Regions from separate parts of the Sedimentibacter sp. MB31-C6 genome, predicted to be linked through region 3. Evidence: riboswitches for the same ligand, from Rfam matches in the RefSeq annotation. Region 3 holds a riboswitch; each other region holds the start of a gene.
The links. A riboswitch is a leader RNA that binds a small molecule or an ion and turns the genes downstream of it on or off. The one in region 3 is predicted to bind cyclic di-GMP.
Positions count from the first base shown of each region.

Region 1 (8,206 bases), 1.4 Mb from region 3:
AGATGAATTATCCTCTTATATAGACATTGAAGTAGATTTAACTCAAGTTCCTATTGGTGGAGGCAGAACTGTAGATGAATTGTCTATAAAGTTAAGAGATAAAAGTCCAGAAGTTGTGTTGATAGATGATGATGAATTCATTCAATTAGATGTAATAGAAAATGGAAAAGATATTGATATATATATAAGTCAAAATTTTGACAAATCAGTTAATGATCCGAGTGATTCAAGTAATTATTTAACAGAAATATTGGATAATGGACAACTTAATGGATATATTAATTTTTTAAATGGTAAAGGTGACTTTGCAGATTTAACTGAGAATGATAATAAAGGAGTACAATATTATAGCAACATGTTAGATACTTTGGCCAATAAATTTGCAGAAGAAATGAATGCAGCAAATTATGATACTATAAATAGCGAAGATAAACCATTGTTTGATTCAAGAGACGGTACTTCTCAAATTACAGCAGGCAACATAGCAATACATAAAGATTGGGCTGATGCAACAGAATCATATATTACAAATACAAATATAGACATAGAGGGAGATACTACTGGAGGAACAGATAATATACTTAAAATGATATCATTGTTTGAAAAGAAATATGATTTTAATGTAAATCAAATTGATTCATCAATAGATAAGCCATTGTTTAAAGGAACATTTCAAGAGTTTCTTACATTTTCAACAACAAGATTGAATTTACAAGTAAATGACGTTGAAACATCATATGACATATATAATGAATCTCAGTTTCAATTAGATTATGCAAGAAGTAGTATGTCTTCTGTAGATTTAAATGAAGAAGGGGTAAATTTATTGAACTATAGTAAATCATATAATGCTGCAGCGAGGCTTATGACAACATTAGATGAAATGTTAGATACACTTATTAATAGAATGGCTGTATAGGAGGGGGAAATATGAGAATTACAACAAGTATGATGTCAAATAAATATATCAAAAATTTAAATAAGTCTGCTAATGAAATGAATTATTTAAATGAACAAGTTACAACAGGTAGAAAATTCATGAAGGGTTCCGAAGATCCTGTATCTGCAATAAAAGCATATAAACTTAGAAGAGAGTACAGGTCAACAGAAATGTACGATACAAATATAAGTGATGTAGATTCTTTTCTTACATCAGCAGAAACTAATCTTATGGAAATAAGCAATAATCTAGAAACAGTATATACATCATATTTAAAGGGTGTTAATGGAACAATGAAACTAGAAGATAGGGAAATAATAGGTAAAGAATTAGAAAACCTACAAAATTCTATATTAACATCGTTAAATGCCAAATTCGAAGATAGATATGTGTTTGGTGGAACAAGTAAAGATGAGATACCATTTACATTAGTCAATGGAGAATTACATTTTAAAGGCATTAATGTAAATACAACTGATTCAGATGAATTAGATCAGCTTAAGTTATTATCAGAAGAAGTAATTAATATTGATTTAGGGTTAGGAATGACTTTTAATGGTAATGATTTAAATGAAGATACTGTGTTTGATATGTCTATGTCTGGGATTAAATTTATGGGTTATGGTAGCTATACAGACGGTGATGGAAATGAAATTCCTAATAATTTATATTCACTTATAGGAAAAATAAAAGAAGAATTGGAAAGTCCTGATTTTTCCATGGAAAAAATAAGTCCATATATCAAAGAATATGAAACACAGAAAAAAGAAGTATTAGTAAATGTTACGGATATTGGTGCTAAAACAAATTATTTAGATTTTTTAAAATTAAGAAATGAAGACAATCAATTTAACTTAAATGAAAAAATTCTAGATGTTGAATATGTAGATAAGGCAGAAGCTATAGTCGACTTTAAAATGCAAGAATACTCATATAATGCAGCTTTGTCAATGGGAAACAAAATACTTCAAAATAGTTTTATTGATTTTATGCGTTAATTATAAAATTAAAAAGGAGTGATATATATGATGGAACCACTTTTGGAGATAAAAACCATCCCTATGTCAATGGAATTAAAAGTTAATAATGCGCGTGTAGAAATGGTTAATGCAAATGCAAATGTAGAGGTTACACGTAATAAAGGCGGCTTACAAATGCGTGTTAAGCCTACTAAATTAAATATAGATACTGTTGAAGCAAGGTATTCTGCTGGAATAAAGAGTGCAATGAGATCAGTAGAGGATTATGCTGAAAAAGGGATTCAAGCAGCATATAAAGCAACAGCAAATTATGCTGAAGAAGGAAACTTAATGCTTAATATTGACCTTATGGGTAACCCCATACCAGAAATTGCATTAAGAAAATTTTATAGTGATGTTAATTTTAATCTAGGATTTAGTCCCAAAGTGGGACCTGATATATCTTGGGAACCATATGAATTATCAGTTAAGTACAATATGGATGAATTAAATTTTGATTGGAATATTAATAGGCCTCAAATAGAATTCATTCCTGGTAGTATAGAATTTATAATTAATGAATACCCAAGGGTAGAAATTAATTATGTAGGAACCCCAATATTTGTTCCTCCAAGCGCTGATCCAACATACAAACCAATCGATGAAAAAATTTAAGGTGAATTTATGATAATTAAAACAAGAGACTATGGAGAAATAAAAGCAGAAGAAAAAGATATAATTAGATTTACAAAAGGTATGTATGGTTTTGAAGATTATACTGATTATTTAATATTAAAAGATAATCCTGAAGATGATATTATGTATCTTCAATCTATTGACAATAAGGAATTATCTTTTGTATTAGTAGACCCATATTATGTTTTTAATACATATAAACCAATTTTGAATGAAGAAGATTTAAGTGAATTAAAAGTTAACTTAGAAATAGAATTAAAGTTTTTGGTTATTGCAATAATAAGAGATGAAATTCAAAACTCAGTAATCAATTTAAAAAGCCCAATAGCCATTAATCCTGAATTAAAAATAGCAAAGCAAGTAATACTTCAAAATACCTATCCTCTAAGGTGTCCTTTATTTAGCACTGAGGAGGATATATAATGCTAGTTATAAAAAGAAAAGAATCAGAGTCAATACTTATAGGAGATGATATAGAAATAATTATTTCTGAAATATCTTCAGATAAGGTTAAAATATGTATAAATGCACCTAAGGAAATTAATATTACTAGAAAAGAACTTGCTGAAACCTGTGAATTTAATATAACAGCTTCAGAAAAAACTAATTTAGAAGTTGTTAACAGTATAAAAAATAAATTAAAGAACAAAAAATAATTTGTATAAATACATCCTGACACATATTTATACAAATTATTTTTTGTTAAAAATTTAATTATGTCAGTAAACAATAAAGGAAAATTGCAATTTTTTTCATAGCAAATTTATAAATTAGGAATATATATACATATCAACTCTTAATGCAATAATAAATATTAAAAATTAATGTCATTTAATGTCGAAAAAGCTTGCATTTTTGTTGTTATTAATATATAATGTGTATAATTAATTAAGTTAATATTTGAAATAATAGAATAATATTCAAAAAAAGGTAAATTTATCGAAAGGTAAAGACACAAAGCTATAGGGCCTAAAGATAATTCTAGAAAAATCTATGGTAGCCAGTTGCTCGAATAATGTAAATATCAATTTGCATTGGTATATTTTGATATGCCTTCGATTTTAAGCTGGCTCCATAGTATAATATTTAATATAATACTATGGTTTTTTTTGCAAAATACTTGTTTCAGGGGGTGTAACATGATTATCGAAAAAAACATTAATTTTGCTATGCTAAATAAAAGTATAGATGGATTATGGTTAAGACAGCAAATCTCAATGGAAAATATTGCTAATTATTCCACACCGGGATATAAAAGCAAATATGTAGATTTCGAAAGCCAGTTAAAAAACAAATTAACAAACATTTCTGAAAAAGATAAATCTTCCACCATAAAAGAAAAGATCCAATCTAGCAACATTATTATAGGGGAAAATGACGAACAATCACTTCGCCTAGATGGAAATAATGTTGATTTAGAGAAGGAAAATTTACAACTTGCAAAAACACAACTTCAGTATATGTATACAGTAACTGAAATCAATTCTTATTTTTCAAAACTTTCATCTGTAATTTCAGAAGGAAAAAAATAATAGGGGGTAACTATGTCTTTTTTGCAATCTTTAAATATTAGCGGGTCAGGACTTACTGCACAAAAATTTAGGATGGATATAATAGCAGAGAACATTGCTAATATTGATACAACGAGAACTGAAGCAGGAGGACCTTATAGAAGAAAAATGATAGTTCTTTCGTCTACAGGTTCAAATAACTTTAAAAATATGCTAATTAATAACTTAGATGAACATAAAGTTGGTGGAGTTGAAGTTTCTGATATAGTAGAAGATCAAAGTGAGTTTAAACTTGTCTACAATCCAGAGCATCCTGATGCAGATGAAAATGGATATGTAAATATGCCTAATGTAGATTCTTTAAAGGAAACAGTAGATATGATGGAAGCGTATAGAGCGTATCAGGCTAATGTAACAGCACTAAATACAATGAAGCAAATGGCTTCAAAAGCTTTAGAAATTGGGAGGTAATAATGTTTATAGAACCTATACAACTAATAAATGGAATAAATGACATAAAGAAACATGATAGTACAAATAATAATACTAATGAACTATCATTTAAGTCGATTTTCAGTGAAGCATTGAACGATTACGTAGAAGCAGAGAATAAAGTTGACGAAGATATATATAATTTATCTGTTGGAAATAGCGATGATTTACATAATTTAATGATAAATACTCAAAAGGCACAATTGTCTTTAGATTTAGTATTACAGTTAAGAAATAAAGCATTAGATGCATACAATGAAATAATGAGGGTAAATGTTTAATGTGAACAAGTCAGTGAAAATCACATACATAATGTAGGAGCTATGTAAATGATAGAACAATTGAAAAATATAGGTAAAAATATAACTGAATTTTGGAGTAAACTTAGTAAGAAAAACAGAAACCTTATAATAGGTGGTGTAACAGGTCTTATAGTTATGGCACTAATACTAGCATTCATATTAAATAATAAAGAATATGTAGTATTATTTAAAAACATCGATCAAGAGGAATCCGTTGAGGTCTTGCAACAGCTCCAAGAAAATAAAATTGATTATAAATATAATAATGATGGTTCGATATTGATTCCTGAAGAACAGGAAAGTATATTAAGAATGCAACTTGCCCAAAGTGGTCACCCAAGAACTGGTTCAAACTATGATGTGTTTACTCAAAACATTGACTTTATGACTACAGACTACGAAAAAAGGCAATACGAAGTTTTTCAATTACAAGAAAGGCTTCAAGATTCTATAAAAACTATTAATGGAGTTAAAGAAGTAATAGTTACAATCAATCTACCAGAAGATAAAAGTTTTGCTTGGGAAACTGATAGAAGTGAATCTTCAGCATCAGTAAAGTTAAACCTAGTAAATGGAAAATCTCTAACAAACTCACAAACTGATGGAATTATCCAACTTGTGTGTAAAAGTGTAGAAGGATTGAAAGAAGAAAATGTTGCAATTATTGATACTGATGGAAATAGCTTAAAAGTTAATGATGAAGTTTTACAAACTAATAAGATTAAGTTAAAGCTAGAAATCGAAAAGGAATTTGAAAAAGAAATTGAAAAAAGTGCTTTTGAATTATTATCAACCATGTATGGTCCTGAAAATGTGCAAGTTTCAGCAAAATGCACAATTAATTTTGATAAAAAAATAAGTGAAATATTGCAGTATTTACCAGATGAAGAAACTAAGTTGGGAGTACCAAGCGATACCCAAAATGAAAGAGAAATTGCTGGTCCTGGTGAAGTTGTAGAAGGAATACCAGGGGCTGAAACAAATGCAGAAGTACCTACATATCCTGGAGTTACTATTGAAGGTGATGATATTTATTTCAAAGACTCCAATACTATTAACTATTTAGTAAGTCAATTAAAAGAACAAATAGAGTATAACCCAGGAAATATAGATGAATTAACTGTTGCTGTAGCAATTAATAAAGCTAGTATGAGTGATGATGAGACAGACGAAGTAAGACAATTAGTTGCATTTTCTTCAGGGGTAGAAGCTGAAAAAATAGCATTACATAATATGAAGTTTTATGATCCAGATTCACCTACTGTACCTGTAGCAGTAACTGACCCTTCAGAAGCTAACATGATGAGTAAAATACTCATATATGGCGGTATAGCTTTAGCATTAGTGGCAATATTAATTTTCATAATAAGTGTAATTATAAGAAAGAAAAGAAAGAAAAAAGCAAATGAGAATGTTGTGGCAAATCAAACAGAAAATTTCTCATGGGACGAAATACAAGATGAAATTAAATTACAAGAAACTCAAGAACAAGTGATGGTTAAGCAAATTAAAGAATTTACAAATACTAATCCAGAGATAGCATCACAGCTTATCAGAACATGGCTCAAGGGAGAAGATGATTAATATGGCAGAAACTAAATTAACAGGAAAACAAAAAGCTGCAGCAATAATAATTTCTCTTGGTGCTGAAGATGCATCAAAAATATACAAAAATCTTAAAGAAGACGAAATAGAGCAACTTACATATGAAATATCAAGACTGCAGCATTTAAATCCTACTGATATGGAAGGAATATTAAAAGATTTTTATGATTTGTGTTTAACCCAAAAGGTAATCACCGAAGGTGGTTTTGAATATGCGAAAAATGTGTTGGAAAAAGCCTTTGGTTCACAGGTTGCCTCAAGTCTTTTGGAAAGAGTAACAAAGACTTTAAGGACTAAATCATTTGAATTTATAAGAAAGGCAGATTATAAGAACCTTTTGACAATTATTCAGAATGAGCATCCTCAAACGATAGCTTTAATTTTATCCTATGCAAGAGCAGATCAAGCTTCAGCAGTTATAGCTGAACTTCCAAAGGAAAAAAGGATAACAGTAGTAGAGAAAATTGCTAAAATGGATAGAACATCACCTGAAATTATAAAGAATGTAGAAGAAGCTTTACGAAAGAAATTCAACTCGATAATATCAGTCGATTATACCGAAATTGGTGGAGTAAATTATATTGCAGATATTATGAACAATATGGATAGAAGTAATGAAAAATACATATTTGATGAGTTGAACAAAAAAGATGTTAAACTTGCTGATGAAATAAGAAAGAGAATGTTTGTATTTGAAGATATTGTTTTATTAGATTCAATGGGTATACAAAGATTCTTGCGTGAAGTTGATAATAAAGATTTAGTTTATGCTATTAAAGGTTCAAATAAAGAAGTTACAGAAGTATTATTCAACAATATGTCAACAAAGATGGTAGATACTATAAAATCTGAATTAGAATATACTCACAACCTAAGATTGAGAGATGTCGAAGAAGCTCAGCAAAGAATAGTTTCAGTAATAAGACGTTTAGAGGAAGAGGGAGAATTATATATAGCTAAAGGCGGAAAGGATGATGTTATTGTCTAGTATAATTAAGGCGGAAAATGTATTTTTTGATGACAGTAGCAATAAAAAGAAAGTAGAAAAAACCGCACCTAAGTTTGTTGATTGTCCTAAAGAAGATATATATGAAATATATAATCAAAGAGAAGTCATATTGACTGAAGCAAATGAAGAAGCAGAAAAAATTATAAAAACAGCAAAAAGAAATGCTCAATCTGAAATTATAGAACAAAAAAATAGAGGATATGAAGAAGGATTTAATGCTGGTTTGGAAATTGGCAAAAGCAAGGGATATGAAGAAGGATATAATTTAGGTAAAGAAGAAGTTTCTATTGAACTTAATAATATAAATAAGTCTAAAATTAATGAAATTAATAGCATGATAGAATCAATAGAAAGAGAAAAACAAAATATAATATCCAAATATGAAGATAAATTGGAAAAAATATCAATTGAAATAGCAGAAAAAATAATACGTAAAAAAATAGAATTACAAGAAGATGTTATATCAAAAATTGTTGAAGACGTAATTAAAGATTATAAGAATGTAGAATGGATTAAAGTTTATGTATCTAGCGAAGATGAAGGTAAAAATATTGAAGCAGATAAATTTATAATAAAGGAACTAAAAAAGATTTCAAAGGATGTAAAAATAGAGGCATCAAAAGAATTATCCGAAGGAAGTTGTATTGTAGAAACACCTGACAATATAGTAGATGCAAGTATAGATACTCAAC
Region 1 covers NZ_CP142396.1:852,792-860,997, reverse strand. The annotation lists gene flgK (flagellar hook-associated protein FlgK) at 1-919, shown strand, start outside; gene U8307_RS04205 (flagellin N-terminal helical domain-containing protein) at 931-1,938, shown strand; gene U8307_RS04200 (DUF6470 family protein) at 1,966-2,574, shown strand; gene fliW (flagellar assembly protein FliW) at 2,584-3,018, shown strand; gene U8307_RS04190 (carbon storage regulator) at 3,018-3,251, shown strand; cyclic di-GMP riboswitch class I at 3,515-3,607, shown strand; gene flgB (flagellar basal body rod protein FlgB) at 3,735-4,127, shown strand; gene flgC (flagellar basal body rod protein FlgC) at 4,140-4,577, shown strand; gene fliE (flagellar hook-basal body complex protein FliE) at 4,580-4,879, shown strand; gene fliF (flagellar basal-body MS-ring/collar protein FliF) at 4,928-6,484, shown strand; gene fliG (flagellar motor switch protein FliG) at 6,486-7,493, shown strand; gene U8307_RS04160 (FliH/SctL family protein) at 7,486-8,206, shown strand, end outside.
Region 1: it holds a riboswitch for cyclic di-GMP, as region 3 does, so the genes downstream of both, flgB (flagellar basal body rod protein FlgB) here and U8307_RS10825 (sugar phosphate isomerase/epimerase family protein) in region 3, are expected to answer to the same signal.

Region 2 (8,206 bases), 1.5 Mb from region 3:
CATTAGGGATAATGAAAAAACCCTTTTTAATGAATCTACTAGAACATATAGGTTAACAAAGTTGTTTCAGTATTTTATAACTTATAGAAATAAGAAATTACTGCCAGAAACTATTATTGATAATTTATGGTCAGATAGTGAATCAGATAATCCTAAAAATGTACTTCGTACCCAAATTTTTAGACTAAGGAAGATTATAAAAGCACTTCAACCAAAAGATAAAGAAGATAAATATATTAATATTAAGTTTATTAATGGATACTATTGCCTAGAAATTGGCAAAAGTGTAATAATTGATGTAGATGAATTTGAAAATCTTATAAATCAAGGAAATTATGAATCATTAATTAATTTTGAAAAGGCAATTGAATTATATGAAGAGGCAATAAAGCTTTACAAAGGTTTATATTTATCAGAAAATACTTACGAAGCATGGATTGTACCTGCTAGAAACTATTATCATAGATTATTTATAAAAACCTTATATAAACTTATTGAAATCCTTAATGATAAAAAAGATTATGAAAAAATTATTTTATTATGTGAAGAGGCTTTAGTTATCGAGCCATATGAAGAGGATATACATATAAGTTTAATGAAATCATTAAAAAAAATTGGTCAAACAAAAAGTGCCTTAGATCACTATAAATATACGGTTTCTTTATTTGAAAGAGAAATGGGAACGAAACCTTCAAAAAAGGTAACTGATTTTTTAGGTAAAATAAAGAATAATAATTCAAATGAAGAAAACGAAGAAATTGATATATTAAATGCTAGAAATAACTTAGAAGATGATACAAAAGATGGTGCAATGTATTGTGATATTGAACATTTTAAATTTTTATATAATATACAGAAAAGAAAATCCATAAGAAATAATGAAAATGACTTTCTTAGTATTATAACATTAAAGGGTGAAGGAAAATATTACGAAGCAAGAGATTTAAATAAATGGTCAAATATTATGAAAGATTTATTAATGAATTCTCTAAGGAAAGGTGATGTATTTACTTTTTGGAACGAAAAGCAAGTATTAATTATGCTTCATAATATAAAAAGTGATGGTATCAATAAAATAGAAAATAGAATTAAAAACCATTTAAATGAAAGTATTATATACAAGCCTTATGATATATCCATTAAATTCAAACAAATATTGTCATAAAACACAACTTCATTACGTAGGGGACGCATTCCATGCGTACCGCGACCCCAAACCCAACCCTAACATTTACATAATATATCCATGTAATCATAATGTAATTAAAAAGAAATTATAATGTAATCACTATTAAATGGAAATGTAATTACTACATTGTATAATATGGAATAATAAGTAAAGTAAAAAAATGTTTATCAATACAGGAGTGTCGAAATGGAATACCCATCAGTAAATGATTTTTATCTAAAATTAAAAGCAATTTACAATAATGAAGGAAATATTATTGATTATGTGTTGATTTACTTAAGTGGTAATTTCCAAAAAGCAACAAACATGATTGCAAAATCAATTATAGGAGAAAGAATTTCTAATATTGTAGTTAATAATGTAAATAAACTAGGTTTTAAAGAATTATATTTCAATATGATACCGAAAACTAACAGTAAGTTTGAAATGTTCATAGAAGGGCTAGACCGTTGGTATCTAATAAGTATATTTAGTGAAGATGAAGAAATCATGATTATATTTTATAACGATATTACAAAAATAAAAAAAGGTATAGTAAATAAAATTATAAAGGAAAAAAATCAAAGTAACATTTATGAATATCAAGACATAGAAAGAATATATTATAGGGATAAACTAACGGGACTATATAATAAAGCATTTTATGAAGAAGAACTTTCAAGGTTAGATACAAATCGCCAATTACCATTAAGTATTATTATGGGCGATATAAATGGTTTGAAGTTGATAAACGATGCATTTGGACACTTTATGGGTGATAAAGCGTTAACAAAAGCAGCTGAAATTATGAGAAATTCTTTTAGAAAAGAAGATATAATCAGTAGAGTTGGTGGAGATGAATATTTAATTATTTTGCCAAAAACATCAGAATCAATTGCCCTTTCAATTATTGATAGAATAAAAACTGACTGTGAAAAAAATCCTCTGGATTTCATTAAAATAAGTATTAGTTTTGGAGTTGCAACTAAAACTTCAGAGTTAGAAGACATTCAGGATAAAGTTAAATTAGCTGAAGAAAGAATGTATTTCAATAAACTTAAGGAAAGTAAAGAATCAAAACTAGCATTAATAAACTTTCTTAAAAATAATTTAGAAAAAATTACTTTTGAAACTAAAGCTCATTATAAAAGACTTAAAGAATATAGCTTAATGATGGCTAATGAATTAAATCTTTCTGAAGAAGATAAAGAAGAATTGCAAATGTTATGTGACTTTCATGATATTGGTAAAATTGGGATACCAAAACATATATTGCAAAAAGAAGGTACTTTGAATTTAGATGAGTGGAAAGACATTAAACGTCACAGTGAAATTGGTTATTATATTGTTAAAGAATTTAGAGAGCCTTTGGTAATAGATGAACTTATTTTAATTCATCACGAAAGATGGGATGGAAAGGGGTACCCTGGGCTTCTCAAAAAAGAAGAAATTCCACTAGTAGTTAGAATCTTTGCAATTGCAGACGCCTATGATGCTATGGTAAACGATAGACCATATAAAAACAGAATGACTAATTTAGAAGCTTTAAAAGAAATAGCAGATAAATCAGGAACTCAATTTGACCCAACAATTGCGCGAATATTTATTAAATTAATGGAAGAAAAGGAATTTATTGCATAAAATATAATAGTTATATAATAATATAAGTAAATACTGGCAAACCTAGTGAAAACTAGGGACGCAAAGCTATGAAGTCTAAAGTATCCAAAATACTATGACAGTTCGGCTGCAAAAATAAAAAATATTTTTGCAGCTTTTTTATTCCAAAAATCCGACTAACGACATTATACGCCACAACATGTAGGGGACGCATTGCATGCGAATTAGGACGACCACATGTAGGGGACGCATTGCATGCGTACCGTGACCACAAAGACTTACCCTAATAGCTCCAACTATCCAATCCTAAACACAGATAGTTGTTCTATATAAATTAAAAATTAATTAACGGCAAAAGAAAGGGGGTGTATTACATTTTTATGATAGTTAATAATTTGATAAAACAAAAGAAAACACATAAAAATGATACAAAAATTTTAGAGAAAGGAGGAAACCATATGAATAAAACAAAAATTTACCAAAAAGTCATATGTTTTGTAATAGCCTTGATGATGGTGATGTCAATTATACCGAGTAGTGTGGCATTGGCAGTAAGTAATAATAATCCAATTGATGTAGGAGGAAGTGTTTTTGTTGATAAGACAGCATACAAAATGGAAGATACCTTAGATAATGATTTTTGGATTCAGTTTGATATAAAAGGAACGGACACTATTGTAGAACCAACGCCTTTAGATGTTGTCTTAATGCTAGATAGATCTGGAAGTATGAGTGGAAGTAATCGTCTAGGTACTTTGAAAACAGCTGCTAAAAATTTTATAAGTAAAATTTTAGATAACAATTTGGATAACCGTATAGCTATTTTAACATTTTCTGATGGTAGCAATGGTTATACTATTACTGAGTTCAGTAGTGATGAAGGTACTTTATATGATGCAGTTGATGATATGGGCGCTAGAGGCGATACTAATACTGGTGAAGCTTTCAAAAAAGCTAAAAATTTACTAGATAAATCAAACTTAAATAACCCAGATGCAAAAAGAGCATTAGTATTATTTACTGATGGTGCTCCTGCTCCATCTGGAGATGAAGTAGATTATGCTTATAGTAAAAATGCAAGTGTGCAGGCGCGAAATATAAAAAATAGCTATCCTGATCTTCCAATGTATTGTGTATATTGGAATCCAAATGTAGGAAGTGGTGATACATTTGTACTAGGTGGTGAAATACCTCAATCAGATGTTGATTATGTAAATGGAAAATATATAGAAAAAACTTGGAATAAGGAGCTAGAGTATAGAAAGAACTGGATTATTTGGCCAATTTGGTCAGAAGATGAATGGTATCTCGGAATAGACAATTCATTTATCCTAAATACTCTGCTTCCAACATTTGTAAGTGAATCTGATAATTTAATTGAAGCGTCTATAAATCCAACTGAGTTAGAAGAAGTATTTGACGGTATAGCTGGTGAAATATTAAATTTTGCTACTGATGTTACTTTAACAGATGTTGTAGAAGGTGACAACTTTAAACTTAATATAGGGAATTCTGATGCAGTTCAATATCGTAATGCAGTATCAGTGGATAATAACAATAACGAATGGGTGAATATAACTCATGACTCTTCACAACCTATATATTATAACAGTTTAGCTGGTAGCAATGATGAAATACAACTACATTTTAATGAAATTTCACAACCCGGTGTAGAAGTTCGTTTTAAGATCCAACTTAAAGAAGGCGTTTATAGTTCAGAATCAGCAACAGAAGAAGAACCAGACTTAAATACTAATGAATCAGCTAAAATTACTTTTACAGATGCAGAAGGTACAGAATACAATGATGTGGATATTCCGATTTTACCAAAAGTTTATGTACCTAATCCTATAGTTAATGGAAAAATTGTAAAAGTAGACGAAAATGGGAATCCATTAGAGGGTGCAAGCTTTGCAGTTGATAAACAAGGTTCTGGAACAGCAAGAGTAGCTGAAGGTCCAGCAAATGAAGGTGTTGGGAAAAATGAATTTTCTTTTACTATTGACACATCAAATAGTAGTGCTTACATAATTAAAGAGATTATTGTGCCAGCAGGCTATGTAAATAATGATCAATTTAATGTACAGCTAAGGCCAGATGGAATTACGCTTCTTGGTAATCCAAGTAATGTTTCTGTAGATAATAATAGTATGTCAATTATTGTAAAAAATGCAAAAGATACAAGTAAATGGAATACAGTAACATTTGAAGCAGGAGCAAATGGAAGTATAAGTGGAACAACATTATATGAAGATATATTAGATGGAACTGCATGGAACACAGCAGTAACAACATTACCGACATATGAAGCAGATTCTGGATATAAGTTTGACGGATGGACACCGACGCCATTTGCAACAACAATAACAGAAGATTTAGTGTATACAGCCAACTTTGTAAAAGATGAAGACCAATGGAATACAGTAACATTTGAAGCAGGAGCAAATGGAAGTATAAGTGGAACAACATTATATGAAGATATATTAGATGGAACTGCATGGAACACAGCAGTAACAACATTACCGACATATGAAGCAGATTCTGGATATAAGTTTGACGGATGGACACCGACGCCATTTGCAACAACAATAACAGAAGACTTAGTGTATACAGCCAACTTTGTAAAAGATGAAGACCAATGGCATACAGTAGAATTTAAAGCAGGAGCAAATGGAAGTATAAGTGGAACAACATTATATGAAGATATATTAGATGGAACTGCATGGAACACAGCAGTAACAACATTACCGACATATGAAGCAGATTCTGGATATAAGTTTGATGGATGGACACCGACGCCATTTGCAACAACAATAACAGAAGATTTAGTGTATACAGCCAACTTTGTAAAAGATGAAGACCAATGGCATACAGTAGAATTTAAAGCAGGAGCAAATGGAAGTATAAGTGGAACAACATTATATGAAGATATATTAGATGGAACTGCATGGAACACGGCAGTAACAACATTACCGACATATGAAGCAGATTCTGGATATAAGTTTGACGGATGGACACCGACGCCATTTGCAACAACAATAACAGAAGATTTAGTGTATACAGCCAACTTTGTAAAAGATGAAGACCAATGGCATACAGTAGAATTTAAAGCAGGAGCAAATGGAAGTATAAGTGGAACAACATTATATGAAGATATATTAGATGGAACTGCATGGAACACAGCAGTAACAACATTACCGACATATGAAGCAGATTCTGGATATAAGTTTGACGGATGGACACCGACGCCATTTGCAACAACAATAACAGAAGACTTAGTGTATACAGCCAACTTTGTAAAAGATGAAGACCAATGGCATACAGTAGAATTTAAAGCAGGAGCAAATGGAAGTATAAGTGGAACAACATTATATGAAGATATATTAGATGGAACTGCATGGAACACAGCAGTAACAACATTACCGACATATGAAGCAGATTCTGGATATAAGTTTGACGGATGGACACCGACGCCATTTGCAACAACAATAACAGAAGATTTAGTGTATACAGCCAACTTTGTAAAAGATAGTGGTGCAACCGTTGAACTTAACATATGGAAGCAATGGTATGATGGCGAAACTCAATTACCACAATTGAAGTCACTATCTACAGTTCCATCATCATCAAGACCGGAAAGCATAACTGTTTATCTGTTAAATGAAGATGAAGAAAGAGTTTCTACTGCAGTTGTAAGCCTTGATGAGTATGGATATTGGTTTGGCTCGTTTATAGTACCGATGTATGATTCTAATAACGAATTTATTGATTACTCAAATTATACGATTGAAGAAGATGTTCCAGATAACTATACTTATGAATTCGTAAATAATAATTATGGTTATGGATATGACGGATTCCAATTATATAATATAGAGGTTATAGATGTACCTGTAAGTAAAGTATGGGATGGCCCTGTAGGAGACGAGGTATCAATAGTATTATTAGATTCCGATGGAGAAGCAACTGATTACACCTTAACACTAAATGAAGATAATAATTGGACCGATTCTTTCAAATTACCTTTATATGAAGGTGGCGAATATTGGTGGGATTTCAGAGAAAATGATTACTCTGATTACACAATAGCTGAATTGGATATGAATGGATATAGAACTGACATATCTGGAGATTTTTATGAAGGCTTTGTGGTTATCAATACAGCCAACGCAGTAAGTTACAATGTTAATTATTTAGAATTTGGAACTAATTTACCGGTAGCTGATTCAGTAACTAAATCAGGAATTTATGGTACTAAAGTAACCGAAAGTGCAATTGATGTAGAGGGTTACGTGAAGGTAGCTCCTACTAGCAAATCACTAGAATTAGGTGAAGACAATAATGTAATTGATTTCTACTACACTAAAATTTTAGGCGAAGTTACAATAACTGTAGAAGTTGTAGATACTAATGGAAACCAAATATATAAAATGGATTATACTGGAGCAACGAGTACTTCAATAACAGAAGATATTAGGCCAGAAATTCCATCTGGTTATAAAATTATATCTAAGCCGGAATTGCCATCGGTATATCCAGAAGAGAATACAACATACACATTCAAAGTAAGAGCACCTAATATAGATGATACTATAAATATAGAATGGCATTACGAAACAGGATATAATACTAATCAGTATAATGCTGAAGAAGGACCTCAAGGTATTGCAGGTACAGAGTTAAATGAAGATGAAAGACAGACTTATATAGTAATGGGTAATAGAACAAGATACACATATTCTAGATATGAAACAGTTGTAGATGTGACAACAAGAACAGCAATAGAATATGAAGTTGTTGAAATACCTGATACAACATCAACAAGTGGTTCAGCAATTACGACAGAAATAATAGAAAAAGAAGTAATCGAAGAAGTTAAGGATACTACTTATAAATTCTTCTACGATAGAAATAAATCTAGTAATGGTGGTCGTAAAAAACCTGTAATCATCGAAGATCCAGAAGTACCATTGGCAGACTTAGAAAAATTAGATCACTTTGCTTATATTATAGGTTATCCTGAGGGAGATATAAGACCTCTTAATAGTATAACCAGAGAAGAAGTGGCAATGATTTTCTATAGATTATTGACTGATGATAGCAGAGATAGCTTATTGAGTGATACAAATTCATTTACAGATATATCATCTGATAGATGGTCAAATCGCGCAATATCTACACTATCTAATGCTGGTATATTGAATGGATACCCAGATGGAACCTTTAAACCATCAGAACCAATTACTAGGGCAGAATTTGCAACTATAGCAGCTAAGTTTGATAAACTAGAATCAAGTAGTACTAGTAAGTTTACTGATATATATGGTCACTGGGCAGAGGATTATATAAATTCTTCTGAAATAAAAGGTTGGATAAATGGTTATCTTGATAATACTTTTAAACCAGATCAAAATATTA
Region 2 covers NZ_CP142396.1:775,452-783,657, reverse strand. The annotation lists gene U8307_RS03820 (BTAD domain-containing putative transcriptional regulator) at 1-1,165, shown strand, start outside; gene U8307_RS03815 (HD-GYP domain-containing protein) at 1,376-2,809, shown strand; cyclic di-GMP riboswitch class I at 2,835-2,923, shown strand; gene U8307_RS03810 (S-layer homology domain-containing protein) at 3,247-8,206, shown strand, end outside.
Region 2: it holds a riboswitch for cyclic di-GMP, as region 3 does, so the genes downstream of both, U8307_RS03810 (S-layer homology domain-containing protein) here and U8307_RS10825 (sugar phosphate isomerase/epimerase family protein) in region 3, are expected to answer to the same signal.

Region 3 (8,206 bases):
TTTAGCAAAATATATGCAGGGTATTTCTAAAATAGCTACAAAGTATAATGTTGAAATTTCAACTATAGGACATATAGGTGATGGTAATATGCATAACAGTATTCAAACAGAAGATGCACAAAAACCAGAAAACTATGATAATTTAGCAGATGAAATTTTTAAATTAGTAGTAGAATGCGAAGGAGCAATTACAGGAGAACATGGTATTGGAAAAGTAAGGAACGATAAATTGAAAATTCAATTTTCAGAAAAAGAATTAAGTCTTATGAAAGCAATAAAAAATGTATTTGATCCCAACAATATATTAAATCCAGGAACAGCACTTTAATAAAAACTTCATTAATACTTGTTAATCTAAGCGCTAGCAAAAACAATTCAGCTGGACATTTCTGTTAAGCCTTCATTTTAGTAGATTAAAATGAAGGCTTTTTAATTATACCCTAGTTTTTCCTATAAAATTAACGAATAATATAATATATGCTAAAATAGGGTGTATTAATTTACCAATATATTCAAATAATTGTTACTATTTGCATAATAACAGATTTATTTAACTTAAATAATAAAAATCTGTTATAATTCTTAAAAGATGGGTATTAGATTAATAAGTATACCTGTAATTAAGGTAGAAATAAACAAAAATTGAGAAAAACAAACAAAATGACATTGATGATAATGCATACAACTAAAATTAAATTATGGAGAGTATACAATGAAGATTGAACAATTGAAATATCTAACAAGTTCAAGAAATCATAACTTTATATTTAACTTAGTATGGAGTATCATAATATTATTTTGCATCTTTATAATTGGAGGAATTATATATTTAACTGATGGATTAATGAGTTCTTTAATACAGTTATTTTATATTCCTATTTTATTAGCTGTGTTTATATTTGGTACTAAGGGAGGCATATTTTTTTCTATTATATCAGGATTAACAGTTGGACCCTTTATGCCTTTAAATGGATTAACGCAGCCTGCTGGTGCTTGGATTTTGCGAATATTTATGTTTGTAGCAATAGTTTTAGTTGTTGGTTTTCTAGTTGAACATATTAAAAGTATAAATGATATAGAAAGAAAAAAAGCTTATGAAGATATAAATACTGGATATCCAAATGTTAATAAATTCAAACATGACATAAATCAAATTATTAATTCAAGAAATCAAAATAATTTTTCTATAATTATATTTAAACTTGAAAACTTGGAAATGATAAATAGATATGTTGATTTTGAAACGGGTCAATATACTTTTTCTGCATTAATGGACAAGGTAGTAGACTTTTTTCCTACAGGTAGTATCTATTCAATAGATACAAGTAAATTTGTAATAGTCATACCTGATATAAATTCTGATATGGCCTATTCATTAGCTAAGGAATTTGCTGCTAAAACTAAAACACCAATTTATATAAATAATCTTCCAATATCAATTATTATAAAGGGGGGTATAGTATCTTTCCCACCATATAGTGATAGTGTGAAAGATATTCTATATAAATTGGATAGAGCTTTAGAACAGGCAAATATTACTCAAAGAGAAATAATAATTTATGATAACAATTTAGCTATAGAAAGCGAAAAATACTATAATACACTAGTTACACTTTATGATGCTTTGCAAAACGATGAATTTACTTTAGTATATCAGCCTAAAATTAATATGATAAATCAAATAGAAGGAGTAGAAGCTCTTTTAAGATGGAATGATAACTCAAAAAATAATTTATCTATTGCTCAATTAATTAATATAGCAGAAGAAGCAGGCTTTATTAATGAAGTTACAAAATGGGTAATAAAACATGCTATATACCAACTGAATGTATGGAAAGAAAAAGGTATAGAAACAAATGTTTCAATTAACCTTTCATCAAGAGATTTAAATGATGACTCAATTTTAAAATTTACAAAAAAATATATTAAGTTATATGATTTAGAACCTTCGTGTTTAGAATTTGAATTAACAGAGAGAACAATTATAGAAGATGAACAAAATGTATTTAGTAAGATTAATGAAATAAAAGATTATGGAATCAAAGTATCATTAGATGATTATGGAACAGGATATAATACGTATAAATATCTCATAAATTACTCTAAAACATTTAATTATATAAAAATTGATAAATCATTTATTAATAATATAAAATATAATAAAAATAGAATAATAGTAGAAGGTATAATAGATTTAGTTCATAAGTTAGGTTTAGAAGTAATAGCAGAAGGCGTTGAAACAAAAGAACAAGTTGATATTTTAAATAGTATTAATTGTGACATTATGCAGGGATATTATTTCAGTAGGCCTATAAAACCAGAAAAATTAGTTTCAAAGTATTTCGTTAAAGTAAACAGATAGAGATAATGGGATTAAATTACTTTAAATGTAAAAAAATTAATAAAATGTTATAAATAGTATTGACAAATGCTTCATAAAGGAATACAATTGAATTGGAATAAACTAGCATATTGATAAAGGCAAACTCGATGAAAGTCGAGGACGCAAAGCCACGGGCCTTAAGGTTTTATAAACCATGGTAGCCGGGTCGCCAAAATTGCGAATACATAATAATAAGTGTATTAGCTCTGTTTGGCATACAATCAGAGTTTTTTTAATTCCTAATTTGCAATCGATTTCATGGAATTGTTCTCCTAATACTATGTATTTTTAATTTGGAGCTATCTTGCTAAAAGCAAGGTAGTTCTTTCTTTCTGAAAAAATTATAATTTTGACTTGTTATAATTACATAGTACAGCTATAATTGAAATAATAATCTTGACATATTAAGGAGCATTCAATGAATGAAACAGGAATTTTTCATTGGTTTGGATATATATTACCCTTTGAAGAAAGAATTAAATTAATAAAAGAAGCAGGTTATGACTATGTAATGTTATGGTGGGAAGATGAAACTTATCCTACATATATAAATAGAAAAAAGTTAAGAAATATAGTTTATTCATATGATTTAAAATTAGATAATGTACATTTACCTTTTGATGATATAAATTTGCTTTGGAATGAAGATGAAAACAAAAGAGAAATACATACAAATAAAATTATTAAATGGTTATATGAATGTAAAAATTCTGGTGTAGATACAGTTGTTATGCATAACACACAGGGAAATAATATTGAATTAAACTATACAGCGGGATATAAATCATTTGAAAATATAGTAAAAGTTGCAGAAGATATTAAAATTAAGGTAGCATTTGAAAACACTCAAATGTTTCATTATACTGATTTTATATTAAATGAATTTAAGTCTAATTATATAGGGTTTTGTTATGATTCATCCCATGATTTCGTAAATGGACAAAGCAATGGTGATATATTAGACAAATGGAAAGATATATTGTTATGCGTCCACCTTTCAGATAATGATGGTCTATGCGATAGACATTGGATTCCAGGTACAGGTCATGTTAATTGGCAGAAAATAATAAATATAATTAAAGAAACAAAATGTAAAAGTTTTTCAATGGAAACCTATCCATTCGAAGAAGATAAAAAACTTCTACCATTAGATTTTTTAATAAAAGCAAGAAATAATCTAATTTCATTAATTTAACACATAACACATCCCGCCGCGGTATGCATACAATGCATACCCTACATTGAAAATGAAAGTTAACGTGATATTGGCATGAATATTGGAACACATTACGTTGCGTATTGAAAACGAAATTAACATATTGTTGTGACGAATAATGGGACGCATTGGAATACGTATTGGAAATACAACACAAACGTAGGGGACGCATTGCATGCGTCCCGGGACAAACCAAATCAACACGATTAAATCAATATAACACGACCCGTGGCGGTATGCATACAATGCATACCCTACATTGAAAATGAAAATGGTCGTGATATTGGGACGCATTGGAATACGTATTGGAAATACAACACAAACGTAGGGGACGCATTGCATGCGTCCCGGGACAACCGAGACAACCGGTACAACATGATTTAAAGGTAAAAATTATAATTGGAGGAAAACTATGAAAACTAGGATATTAGAAAAATTGAATACTGCAAAAGGTAAAATTGGTTTTTATTATAAAAATCTCATTACTGGCGAAGAAATATGTTATAATGAAAATGATACATTTTTGGCTGCTAGTGTAATAAAGCTTCCAATTTTGGCTGAGATATTTCGTGAATCTGCATTGGAAAATGTTAACCTATCTGAAATATTAACTGTAAAAAATAGTGATAAAATGCCAAGTTGCGGTGCATTAAACTTATTTACTGACGAGCCTAATGTAGATGTGAGAACGTTATGCAAACTTATGATTGCATTAAGTGATAATACTGCGACTAATGTTCTAATTAAACATTTTAATATTGAAAAATTAAACAAAGGATTTGATGAAATTGGGTTATTAGATACTAAAATTAATCGACTTTTATTTGATGAAAGTGCTCAAAAAGAGGGAAAAGAAAATGTGATTGTACCAAGAGAATTAGGTTATTTGTTAGAACAGATATACAATAAAACTTTTGTCAATGAGAATGTTTCCAAAGAGATAGAAGAAATATTGTTGGAACAGCAAATTAATCATAAAATTCCAGGTAAATTACCAGAATCCATTAAAGTAGCTCATAAAACAGGTGAAGACGATGGTATTACAAATGATGTAGGTATTGTGTATTCAGAAGAACCTTTTGTAATAGTGTTCGTGTCGAATTATACTGATGTACCAGAATTTGAACAAATGATTCGTGATATTTCATATCAATGTTGTAAACTTGATAAATAGATTAATTAGTTTGGAGATTTTATGAAAAATGCAAATATAGATTTAATTATTGATAGTGATTTGAAAATTAGAGAAATTAGTATTGCTGCTCTTGATTTAGTTAAGCCTGAATATCAATTCTACTTAGGATATAAAAGTGATAGATTTCAAATTTCGGATGTAATTATAATTGTAGAAAACCACTATTCAAAAAATAAAGAAATCTACACAAAAGAATTTATTCATAATTTAAATATTGATTATAGTGAATCTATGAAAGAACGATTTATTATTGTAGGAGCTTATAAAGATTCATCCATACAAGCTATTTATAAAGATAATTTCTCAAATGAATCTTTAAAAACAGTTTTTAATGGACAAGAGATTTCTATTGCTACTACTGACGAATCAGTGTTTTTGCAAATTGATGATACCAATTATAATATTGAATTGAGTAAATGGGATAATCAAGTTATTGCTTTGAATTCTAATCAAATTAAATTCTTTATTAATCCTAATATTAAATTTAAAGAAGACTTACTGGAATATTTTTATTTAGGTAGTTTTAATGAGTTTATTAATTACAAAAAGGACATTATCATTGGTTTAGATGTTGAACAAATTTTTAATAACGACTTAATTAATAACTTAAAAGAATTTTTTAATTCTAAAGAATCTCAAATGATATTTACATATAAAGGTGAGAGTATATATTTAGTGAAAAAAACATTACTAGTTGACGAGAAAAAGGTTATATCAATTAGTATTTTTACTAAAAAGATGTGTATAAATGAAATTGATTCATATGGGAATGTTTTAAAATCACTTGAGAAGTTTGAAGCGATGAATACCCAAACCCCATGTTTAAATTATATAAATATTATAGGGAACAGTCCTGAAATTAGATTGGTGGAACAATTATTAGACAGAGCTGCTAGAACAAATGTTACGATTATGTTATTGGGTGAAAGTGGAACAGGAAAGACACTTTTTGCAAAGGAGATACATAATAAGAGTAAAAGGAAGAATAATCCCTTTATTCATGTTAATTGCGCAGCTATTCCTAAAGAATTAATTGAAAGCGAACTGTTTGGTTATGAAGAAGGTGCATTTACTGGTGCTAAAAAAGGTGGTAAAAAGGGTTATTTTGAAATAGCTAATAAAGGCACTGTTTTTTTAGATGAAATTGCAGAGTTGCCTATGGAGTCACAAAGTAGACTTTTGGAAGTTTTACAAAGTAAGACTTATTATAGAGTAGGAGGGCAATCGAAAATTTATGCTGATTTTAGGATTGTAGCTGCAACAAATAAGGACTTAAAGGAACTTGTTGAAACTAATCTTCTAAGAAAAGATCTTTATTATAGATTAAATGTTTTTTCAATAACAATACCACCTCTTAGAGAGAGAGGGGATGATATCTCTCTTTTGTGTAAAAGTTTATTGCCAAAAATTTGCAAGAATCTTGAGATTGAGTCTTTACTCATAAGCGATGAAGTTCTTCAAAGATTTTCATGTTACCATTGGCCTGGTAATGTTAGAGAACTTGAAAATATTTTAGAGTGTGCTGCTATTTTATGTGAAGGTAGAGTAATTCAAAACAGACATATTATGATGATTGAAAATGAATTTACACAAGACATACATACTACAAGTTTAAAACAGAGAGTTGATAGTTATGAAAAACAAATTATATATGATTCTCTACGATTATATAAAAATAAAATAAAGACAGCAGAAAAACTTGGAATTGGCAGAACTACACTTTTTGAAAAAATGAAAAAATATGATCTTGAATTCTAGGAGGAAATTATGTTATCAAAACAAATTAAAGATAGAATAGGAAATATACAAGGTAATATCGGTATATATTATAAAGACCTTAAAAGCGGTAGAACTTGTATCGAAGGAAATAGTGAGAAATTTATTTCTGCCGGATTAGCCAAAGTTCATGTTTTGCTAGAAGTTTTTAATCAACTTGAACAAGGAAAATTTAAGAAAGATGATATTTATATTTTAAAAAATACTGATAAAATGCCATCTATTGGGGCAGTTATGCATATGCATGAAGGAACTGAATTAACAATTGAAGATTTATACAAATTAATGATTTCGATTGGTGACAATTCAGCATTTAACATTTTAGTTAATTTATTAGGTATTGATTCTATAAATATGACTTTAGATGAATTAGGATTTGTTATATCACGTGTTAATAGATTGCTTTATTCTTATGATGCTATGTCTAAAGGGGTTGAAAATTACACTTCAATACATGAGATTGGAGATATTTTCGATAGGCTATATAACCAGCAAATAATCAGCCGAAAAGCTAGTAATGAAATTATTGAGGTTCTCAAATTGCAACAACGAAACTTTATAATTCCTTACTATTTTGGTCTTAATACTATTATTGCACATCAAGTAGGTGAAGATGATGAGTGTATTCACGATGCGGGTATTGTATATTCTATGAACCCTTTTATTCTGTGTATGAGTGCAGATAATGTTGATGTTAAAAAAGCTGAAAGTGCAATGAGAGATATTGCATTGATGAGTTTTAAACATTCAAATAGACTTAATTAAAATGTTCGAAAAAATGACGTGAAATTCGGAAATCCGAACTAAAAAAATAATTTTTATTTTCTAAAATCAGATTTGAAGTTGATTTCAAGTCTTTTTTTATTGGCATAAAAATTGCTTAATTAAGAGTAGTGAAACATTTAAAAAACATAATGAAGAAATGAGGCTTATAAAATGATAGTATTTGATTCACATAGTGACCTATGGATAGATATTTTGAGAAAAAATCGAATAGGGGAAAAGGATGTCTTTAAAACAAGATATTTAAAAGCATTTCAAGATGGCGAAGTAATTGGAGGAATATTTGTAATTTGGGTTGATCCACCCTTTACGGCTTATCCTGTTGAAAGAAGCAAAGACGTAATTAGAAATATGGCAAAAGAATTAAATAATAACACAGATATTATGAGATTAATCAGAAATTATGATGATATAGAAAAATCATTAAAAGATAAAAAAATGCCTATTATGATGGGCATAGAAGGAATGAATTTCATGGAGGAAAGTGTGGATTATCTAGATGTCCTATATTTGATGGGAGCAAGACATGCTATGCTTACATGGAATGAAGAAAATATTTATGCAACAGGTTCAAGAGGAAATAAAAATAGAGGCTTAACAGAAAAAGGTATTGAAGTTGTTAAAAGGATGGAAAAGTTAGGTATGATAATTGATGTTTCTCATGCCAATGAAAAAACGTTTTGGGATATTGTTGACAATACAACTGGACCTATTATTGCATCTCACTCTAATGTAAGAAGATTATGTGATACTGTAAGAAATTTAACAGATGAACAATGTAAAGTTATAGCTAATCGGAATGGTGTCATTGGAATGAATAGCTATGATGAATTTGTATCTAAAGATAAAGCTA
Region 3 covers NZ_CP142396.1:2,284,672-2,292,877, forward strand. The annotation lists gene U8307_RS10815 (FAD-binding oxidoreductase) at 1-328, shown strand, start outside; gene U8307_RS10820 (bifunctional diguanylate cyclase/phosphodiesterase) at 713-2,362, shown strand; cyclic di-GMP riboswitch class I at 2,471-2,557, shown strand; gene U8307_RS10825 (sugar phosphate isomerase/epimerase family protein) at 2,802-3,578, shown strand; gene U8307_RS10830 (serine hydrolase) at 4,012-4,773, shown strand; gene U8307_RS10835 (sigma-54 interaction domain-containing protein) at 4,795-6,552, shown strand; gene U8307_RS10840 (serine hydrolase) at 6,562-7,335, shown strand; gene U8307_RS10845 (dipeptidase) at 7,507-8,206, shown strand, end outside.